Regions from separate parts of the Streptomyces sp. NBC_00557 genome, predicted to be linked through region 3. Evidence: riboswitches for the same ligand, from Rfam matches in the RefSeq annotation. Region 3 holds a riboswitch; each other region holds the start of a gene.
The links. Region 3 has a riboswitch for cyclic di-AMP ahead of OG956_RS31410 (C40 family peptidase). Riboswitches for the same ligand answer to the same signal wherever they lie in the genome.

Region 1 (2,191 bases), 3.7 Mb from region 3:
CGCCCCGAACCGGCAGGACACGGCCACCAGCGAGCCCGTCTTGCCGGCGAGCACGTCGAGGTAGTGCTCGACCGGGTCGCGGCCGTCGGAGGGACCGGCGGTCTCCAGGATCTGGCCGGTGACCAGCCGTTCGAACGCGAGGGCCTGCACCCGGACCGCCTCGGGGCCGAGGTCGGCGAGGATCTGGGAGGCGCGGGCGAAGAGGAAGTCGCCGGTGAGGACCGCGACGGAGTTGCCCCAGCGGGTGTTGGCGCTGTCCACGCCGCGTCGCACGGCCGCCTCGTCCATGACGTCGTCGTGGTACAGCGTGGCCAGGTGGGTCAGCTCCACGACCACGGCCGACGGCACGACGCCCGGCGCGTAGGGGTCGCCGAACTGGGCCGCGAGCATCACGAGCAGCGGCCGGAACCGCTTCCCGCCGGCCCGTACGAGGTGCTGCGCTGCCTCCGTGATGAACGGGACCTCGCTCTTGGTGGCCTCGAGCAAGCCTTCCTCGACAGCCGCCAATCCGGCCTGGACATCGGCTTCCAGAGCCTGGTCCCGCACGCTCAGCCCGAACGGCCCGACGACGGTCACGAGGGGTCTCCTGTCTGCTGGTGTCTACTGGCGATTACACGGTTTGTCGATAGGTCGCTGCCATCACTCAAGTCAGCGTATCCGGTCCCTGTTCGATCACCGATAGCGCCCACCGGTCCAGCCCGGGTGCTACCGGGCCATGACCGGTATGTTTTCGATCAAGTGGTAAAAACGTACATTCATCGACTTAACAGGAACCCACCCGCTTTGTCGCGAACGACAGGCGGGCGGAGCCTCCCCGTGCACCCTCCTCCATGCCGCCGCGATCACCTACGGCATCGGCAGACATCGCGATCACCACGACAACGACGGGCACCATGCCACGGGTTCCGCCACTCAGCCGATCCACGCAAATCCCTCATGTCGGATTTGGAATACTTTGTTATTTCGTGAGTTGGGTCACGCGCCGCCTCACAGGCGGGAACCCGCCGCACCCCTCTCCCTCTTTGCCCGGGCGGCGAGTTGAGACTTGGCAACCGCAAAGGATCAAGTACCCCACACGGCATCGATCAAGGCCAAATGGGGCATTATGTGACGCAGACACTTGTTCCCGGCGTGTGCTCTCGCATACCTTCCCGGCCGTCGGGCGGACGCCGAATCCTGCCGCCGCCCGCTCACCCATCCACGGACCATTCGTACGGCAGGAGCGGGGGACCCAGGTAAGTCGCCGGACCGGTCGGCACCGCACCGGTACGGCTAGGGGTGAAGCCGTGTCTCCTTTGGGCACGGCCGGGCACCTCCCCGCCCGAACCCGACAGCTCACCTCGCAGGCGTCGGAGAGGAACGTCCCCATGCCTGCAGCCGCTCGGCACCGCCGACCCCGCAACAGCCGCCTCGCCCGCGTCCTCGCCGCCGCCGGCACCGGCGCCGCCGTACTCGCCCTGCCGCTCATCGGCGCCACCAGCGCCTCCGCGGCCACCACCAGCGGCACCACGACCCCCGCCACCCCCGGCGGGTACCGGAACAACCTGGACGGCTGGATCCGCCAGTCGCTCGCGATCATGTCCCAGAAGGGCATCCCCGGCACCTACGACGGCATTTACCGCAACATCATGCGGGAGTCCTCCGGCAACCCGAACGCCGTCAACCTGTGGGACTCCAACGCCGCCGCGGGCATCCCGTCCAAGGGCCTGCTCCAGGTGATCGATCCCACGTTCAAGGCGTACCACGTGGCCGGCACCTCCTTCAGCCCGTACGACCCCGTCGCCAACATCACCGCGGCCTGCAACTACGCCGCCGCCCGCTACGGGTCCATCGACAACGTCAACAGCGCCTACTGACGGCCCTCCACACACCTCCACAGCCCACTCCCTGAGGGCCCCTGCGCCTCCACGGGCCCGCCCCTGAACGGTCCAGCGACTCCGGCCGCCGCCGGCGCCGCGGCCGCTCCGACCCCGGCCGCCCGGCACGTTCCCCGCACCTGACGGACGGGGGTGTACCGGGCGGCCGCCGGGCATCCGGCACGCGTGCGCGTGCGCGCGTACACGCGCACACGCGGGCCGCGCGCGGCCTTCGCCGGGCGGCCGAGTACCGATGTGCCGGCGGCCGGTCCGTCCGGTGCGCGAGGGTCAGCGGACCGGAAACAGTCGTTCGAGGGCGACGGCGACGCCGTCGT
Region 2 (2,191 bases), 2.8 Mb from region 3:
GCGCCGCTTTTCGTCGGCGACCCGGCCGCGCCCCGCCTGTTCGGGCCCGGCGGCTACCAGGCCGGCCGGCTGCGGCTCACCGAGACCCGCCGTATCGAGGACGTGGTCCTCATGCGGTACGAGCCCACGGCCCCCGGCAGCGGTCCGCTGCCCACCGCCGCCGACCGGCACTGGCTGCGCACCGCCTGCGAGCTGGCCGCGCTGTGCCCGCCCGCGAAGACGGCGTTCAGCGTCGGTGCGCTGGTGGTCGCCGCCGACGGGACGGAACTGGCCCGCGGCCATTCGCGGGAGGGCGGGGACGCGGTGGTCCACGCGGAGGAGGCCGCGCTGGCCAAGGTCGATCCGGCCGACCCGCGCCTGGCCGGCGCCACCGTCTACAGCAGCCTCGAGCCCTGCGCCCGGCGCGCCTCGCGGCCCGCCCCCTGCGCCGAGCTGATCCTTCGCGCGGGGGTACGGCGGGTGGTCACGGCGTGGCAGGAGCCGGACACGTTCGTGCCGGGGGCCGACGGGACCGGGGTGCTGGCCGGCGGGGGCGCGCAGGTGGTCGTCCTGCCGGAGCTGGAGGACCTCGCCAAGGCGCCGAACGCCCACCTGCTGGGGTGAACACTCCGGGCCGGGGAACACCCTGGGCCGGAAAACACCCAGGGCCCGGAAACCAGCTGGTTTCCGGGCCCTGAGCCTTCAGTAGCGGGGACAGGATTTGAACCTGCGACCTCTGGGTTATGAGCCCAGCGAGCTACCGAGCTGCTCCACCCCGCGTCGTTGTGACTCCAGCATACACCAGTCCGAAGGCCGCCCGACGCCATCCCCGGCCGTCCCTCACCAAGAGTGACCGGACGACCGCCGTCCGCATAACATCTGAGACACCATCAAAAACACCGATGCTGCTGTTCGCTGACCAACTCGCCCCTTTTTCCGCAGTCTTGGCCGGTAAGTCCCCGGCCGGAAACCTTAATGATCAAGCCGAACGGCTTGGAAAGTGCCTGTCAGGTCTATTAACGTTCGATAACGCAGCGCGGTCGTCCCAGCCGTCACAAGAGGCGGCTCCGTGCGCACGCGCCGAATCCCGCGAGGGAACCGGGGAACCACCACCTTGGGGTGAATCACGCGGATGCCGTCGTGAACTCGCAGAGTCCACGACCGGTATACGCGCGTAGGAGACCTTCCTGCTCCGAACCCGTCAGCTAACCCGGTAGGCGGAGGAAGGAAAGGAGCACGCCCGAGTGGCGTCCAACCGGCCCGCCCCAGAAGCCCCCTTCATGCCCCAGCAGGCCGAGCCGGAGACCTTCGGCTACGGCGCCTACCGCGCCGAGGAGGGCCCCTGGGAGGAGTGGAACCCCACCGAGGACTCCGTCGCCCCGGTCCGGGGCCGGCACCGGGTCGCCAAGCAGCGCGGCGGCTTCGCGCGCAGCTCCACCGTCCTCGGCGTCGGCGTGATGGCCGCGGTCGGCGCGGGCGGCATGGCCAGCGCCAACACCGGCAAGCCGCCGGTCTCCATCTCCCTGCCGGACCTGGACTCCGTCGAGCACATCTTCGGCGACTCCTCCTCCGCTCCCGAGGCCGCCGCCACCGGGCTCAGCAAGGTCGGCACCACCACCGACAGCGCCGAGACCGGCAACGCGGGCGAGGCGCTGCGCAACCGGATCATGGCCCAGGCCGAGCAGCAGCGGGGCCAGGCCGACAGCAAGGCCACCACCGCCGCGCTCGCCGCCGCCGAGAAGCAGACCGCCGACGCGGCCGCCAAGGCGGAGAAGGAGGCCGCCGCCAAGGCCGCCGCCGCCAAGGAGAAGGCGGAGGCCGACGCCGAGAAGGCCGCCGAGGCCAAGCGGCTGGCCGAGCTGGCCAAGCAGTACACGCTGCCGGTCGTGTCGTACACGATCACCGGCACCTTCGGACAGCCCGGCGCGATGTGGTCGTCCGGCTACCACACCGGTCTCGACTTCGCCGCCCCCACCGGCACCCTCATCAAGGCCGTCCACAGCGGCACGGTCACCGAGGCGGGCTGGGCCGGCGCCTACGGCTACCGCACCGTCCTGACCCTGGACGACGGCACCGAGCTGTGGTTCTGCCACCAGTCCTCGATCAACGTCTCCGTCGGCCAGAAGGTCTCCACCGGCCAGGTCATCGGCCGCGTCGGCGCCACCGGCAACGTCACCGGCCCGCACCTGCACCTGGAGGTCCACCCGAACGG
Region 3 (2,191 bases):
GTGGACGCCCTCGTGCCCGCCCGGCGGGGCACCCCGGGCGCACCGGACGCGAGGTGAGCCGCCGATGCTGCCGGACCTTCCGCCGCTGCCCGCGCTCACGCGCGCCGAGGGCGACCTGATCGACCGTTATCTGGAGGCCGCCGACCTGCTGGGCCGCGTCAATCCCGCGCACGGCGGCGACACCTATCGCGGGCTGCGCGCAGCCCAGGCCCTGGTGCGCAAGGCCGCAGAGCTGCGTGACGCCCTCGCGCTGATGCACCAGCGGGGCGAGACGGAGCTGCACGGGGACACGCTGGCACGGGCCCTGCGGGTGCTGGACGGTGAACGCCGGACCGCACGCGTCGCGCTCCCGCCGGACGGCGTCGGCTGATCCGGACGCCCGCGCGGCCGTACCGGACCCCGGCGTCGACGGGAGCCGACCGGACGGGAGTTGAAACGACCCGAACGACGTACCGCCGACCGGTGTATATCCGGATCGTTTTCCGGGCCTCCCGACTTGCGCACCGCGCCCGTCCGGGGTGCGCGGAGAGGCGCTTAACCCCAGGTCCGAGGGTGTGTCGGGGATCTGACGATGTCTCGAACATCACGTGGTCCACCCGAACGGGCGAGTGGTGAGTAACGCCACAAATTCCCGGATGCGTTGGGATTTTCGGACCGGCGTGGGTGAAGATCCCGTCCGACGACAAGCCCCCGCCGACCGCGGCGGGGCGGTCCGGGCGGACGCCGAGTCCTGCCGCCGCCCGGACGACCGGTCGACAGGAGTGGATCGGCAGGAGTGGAGGACCCAAGCAAGACGGGTCGCCGGGACGGATGTCCGTCCGCGCGTCACAGAGCCCTCTGTGCGCCGCGGCCGGGCGGAGGTTCCGAGCAGCCCTTGGGGTGAAGCCGCGGCAACGCGGCCGGGCAACTTCGCCAGCCCGAATCCGACAGGTCATCCTTCACAGGCGGCTGACGAAGGGTTGCGCATGACTGCGCTCAATCGTGTCCCGTCGCTCATGGCCCGGGCCGGTACGGCCTCGGCCCTCACCCTCGCCGCCGTGGGCGGCTCGATCGCGGTCCCCGGGCTCGCCACCGACGCCTCGGCCGCGACCCTGGCCACGAAAGCACTGCACATCGCGGCCTCCAAGAAGGGGGCGCCGTACCAGTACGGGGCCACCGGGCCGCGCAGGTTCGACTGCTCGGGGCTGACGCTCTACTCGTTCAAGAAGGCGGGCAAGACCCTGCCGCGTACCGCCGCCGCGCAGTACAACCGGACGCACCACATCTCCGCCCGCAGCCGCAGGGCCGGCGACCTGGTGTTCTTCCACTCGGGCTCCTACGTCTACCACGTCGGCATCTACGCCGGACACGGGAAGATCTGGCACGCACCGAGGACCGGTGACGTGGTGCGGCTGCAGAAGATCTGGACCAGGAGCGTCTGGTACGGCCGGGTCAACTGACCCGGGCCGTCACGGCGGGCCGGCCCGACGGTCCGGCAGGGTGACGCCGGCTGCCCCGGCCCGGCCCAGGCCGGCCGACCCGCCGTAGCGCAGGAGCGGCTCCAGCAGGAGGGCCGCTTCCGAGCACCGTCGGCGCCACCCCGGTGCCCGCCTGGAGCCCACGGGCGGGCCCGGGGCCGACGCGACCTCCTGCCGGCCGCGGAGGCTCCTCAGCGCCCCGGCCGCCCCGTCTGCCGGCGTAGCGACCGGCCCACCGGGGCACCGCGCCTGATGCGCCGTCCGGCGCGCCCCGACGGACCCGCGCCCCGGCGTGCGCCGCGACGCCGCACCGGTCGCGGGCGCCTTCCGGAGCCCTGCAGACGCGCCCGTTCGGCCACGATGGGCCGTACGAACGCCGTACCCCTGTCGAAGGCCTGTGCAGCCGGGTGGGCCGTATGAACGCGGGGCATGAGCGCCCTCGACGCGCCGTCCCCTCTCCGCGCCCCGGAGCAACGCCTCCCCGCCACCCCGCCCCGCCCGCTGGGCTGCCGTGCCCCTGCCGGCCGGCTAGCGGGTCCGTTCCGCCGGGAGGATCCAGGGGAGTTCGATGAAGACCGTCTTGCCGCCCTCACGAGTGGGACGGACGCGGAGTCTGCCGCCGCACTCCGCGGTGAGCCAGCGGATGATGACCATGCCGCGTCCGTTGTCCTGCTGGACGGCGGCGGGCAGTCTCTTCGGAAAGCGCGGGTGACTGTCCGTCACGCCGATGCGAA
Region 4 (2,191 bases), 2.3 Mb from region 3:
TTCGCTCGACGTCGACACGGGCGTCGGCGGCTCCGGTGGCAGCGGCGGTTCGGACGGCGCCTCCGGCTCGGCGGACGGCTCCAGTTCGTCCGGTCTGCCTGATTCGTCCTCCAATGGCTCCGGTTCGGGCCGGGCGTCCGGCTCCGACTCCTCCGGCTCCGGCACCTCCAGCCCCTCCCCGGACGCGAGCAGCACGCCCGCCCCGGGCGACGCCACCGGCACCCCGGGCACGGCCGACTCCACCGGAGCCGGCACCCCCAAGTCGGACAAATCTCATGAGTCCGGCGCACAGGACACCGGAAGTTCGCGGGGGAGTGCCGGTCCCTCCAGCGACACGCCGGGTGCCGACATGCCGGACAATTACCAGCAGAGTGCCGGTTCTTGGAGCCTGGTCGACACCGGAGCGCTCAGCAGTGGCGGACGTCACCGTGGCGCAAGTGCGGACGAAAGTGTGACAAACGGTCAGAAGTCCTCGTCGTCCGGCCGTCACGCCGGCCGCGGGCCGGACACGTACACCGTCCGCGAGGGCGACACCCTCGCCTCCATCGCCGACTCGCTCGGCGTCGACGGCGGCTGGCGCGCGCTCTATGAGAGCAACAAGAAGGTCATCGGCGCCGACCCCGACGACATCGCCGCCGGTCAGACCCTGAAAACCGACGGATAAAACGGCGCTGGCCAGGGCTAGTTGACGCCCCACTTGATCACGCAATGTCCGATTTGGAGAAAGTGTGGGATGAGTCTCAGAAGCCCTGATCGTCTTTGAAATTCGGCCGACGGCGTGTCTACGGTCAGGACCGCTCGTCACCACGAGCCCCGGCAGTCGCAACGCCGAATCCTGCCAGCGGTTGCCCGGGAACAGTCGTCGCGTCAAGCGCCGTAGGCAGGAGCGGGGGACCCAAGGTAAGTGCCGCGCCGAGCAGTTGCTGCCCGGCCGGCTAGGGGTGAAGCCGCACCTCGCGCAAGCGGGAGTGCGGCCGGGCAACTCAACCGGCCCGAACCCGACAGCTCACCTCGCAGGCGTCGGTGAGGGGATCGATCCATGCTGTTTTCCGCCAAGGGCAAGCACCGCCGCCCGTCCAAGGCCGTCCGTGCCGTCGCGCTCGCCGGTGTCACCGGCGCCGCCGTCGCCGCCCCGCTGATGGCCGCGGGCAACGCCTCCGCCGCCACCGCCTCCCAGTGGGACGCCGTCGCCCAGTGCGAGTCCGGTGGGAACTGGTCCATCAACACGGGCAACGGCTTCTACGGCGGCCTGCAGTTCACCAACTCCACCTGGGCCGCTTACGGCGGCACCGCCTACGCCCCGCGCGCCGACCTGGCCACCAAGGCCCAGCAGATCGCCGTCGCCGAGAAGGTCCTCGCGGGCCAGGGCAAGGGCGCCTGGCCGGTCTGCGGCACCGGCCTGAGCAGCACGCCGTACAACGGCTCCGCCCCCGCCGCCTCCACGAAGTCGTCGTCGAGCGGCACCGTCACCCGCTCCACCGGCAAGCAGGCCGCCACCCGCTCCACCACGCGCACGGCCCCGTCGGCGAGCAAGACCGTCACCACCCCGACCGGCGCCAAGGTCAAGAAGGGTGACGGCGAGTACAAGGTGGTCAAGGGCGACACCCTCAGCTCCATCGCCGCGAAGCACGGCGTGCAGGGCGGCTGGCAGAAGCTGTTCCAGCTGAACAAGGACATCGTCAAGAACGCCGACCTGATCTACCCGGGCCAGCAGCTGCACCTCAAGTGACGGCCGGCGCCTGACGCCCGGCTCCGATCCGGCCCACAGCGCCCTCACAGCCGCCGCCCCCCAACGGGAGGCCTCGTGAGGGCCACCCCCCGTCCCCACGGGCTCCCCGCCCCGGCGCGTGTTCCCCCGTACGCGCCGGGGCGGGGCTTTTCTTTGCCCGGCCGTCTTCTGGTGTTCCCTCGCACCCCCCTTTGTTCCGGCGGTGAACAATAGGTACCGTCTGCGTGTCCCTCCCGTCCACGGGACGGTCGGTCGGTGGCCGGCGCCCCGGGGACGGTTAGGCTCTAGTCGCACGGCGCGGCCGCAAGGCACACGCCCCGCACTTCCAGCGTCACATCCCAAGAAGGAGATGCTCGTGCCGTCCATCGACGTCGTCGTAGCCCGGGAAATCCTGGACTCCCGAGGCAACCCCACGGTCGAGGTCGAGGTCGGCCTCGACGACGGCAGCACGGGTCGTGCCGC

Region 1: another riboswitch for cyclic di-AMP. It lies ahead of OG956_RS14520 (transglycosylase SLT domain-containing protein); the one in region 3 lies ahead of OG956_RS31410 (C40 family peptidase).
Region 2: another riboswitch for cyclic di-AMP. It lies ahead of OG956_RS18510 (M23 family metallopeptidase); the one in region 3 lies ahead of OG956_RS31410 (C40 family peptidase).
Region 4: another riboswitch for cyclic di-AMP. It lies ahead of OG956_RS21035 (transglycosylase family protein); the one in region 3 lies ahead of OG956_RS31410 (C40 family peptidase).

The regions. Positions count from the first base shown of each region.
Region 1 covers NZ_CP107796.1:3,423,178-3,425,368, forward strand. Annotated here, with positions in the region: gene OG956_RS14515 (polyprenyl synthetase family protein) at 1-576, opposite strand, end outside; cyclic di-AMP (ydaO/yuaA leader) riboswitch at 1,193-1,364, shown strand; gene OG956_RS14520 (transglycosylase SLT domain-containing protein) at 1,368-1,856, shown strand; gene OG956_RS14525 (HAD family hydrolase) at 2,145-2,191, opposite strand, start outside.
Region 2 covers NZ_CP107796.1:4,303,195-4,305,385, forward strand. Annotated here, with positions in the region: gene OG956_RS18500 (dihydrofolate reductase family protein) at 1-603, shown strand, start outside; tRNA gene OG956_RS18505 (tRNA-Met) at 686-759, opposite strand; cyclic di-AMP (ydaO/yuaA leader) riboswitch at 1,048-1,214, shown strand; gene OG956_RS18510 (M23 family metallopeptidase) at 1,224-2,191, shown strand, end outside.
Region 3 covers NZ_CP107796.1:7,110,727-7,112,917, reverse strand. Annotated here, with positions in the region: gene OG956_RS31420 (ATP-dependent Clp protease proteolytic subunit) at 1-57, shown strand, start outside; gene OG956_RS31415 (hypothetical protein) at 65-370, shown strand; cyclic di-AMP (ydaO/yuaA leader) riboswitch at 833-962, shown strand; gene OG956_RS31410 (C40 family peptidase) at 966-1,439, shown strand; gene OG956_RS31405 (ATP-binding protein) at 1,986-2,191, opposite strand, start outside.
Region 4 covers NZ_CP107796.1:4,826,972-4,829,162, forward strand. Annotated here, with positions in the region: gene OG956_RS21030 (transglycosylase family protein) at 1-664, shown strand, start outside; cyclic di-AMP (ydaO/yuaA leader) riboswitch at 863-1,035, shown strand; gene OG956_RS21035 (transglycosylase family protein) at 1,040-1,729, shown strand; gene eno (phosphopyruvate hydratase) at 2,085-2,191, shown strand, end outside.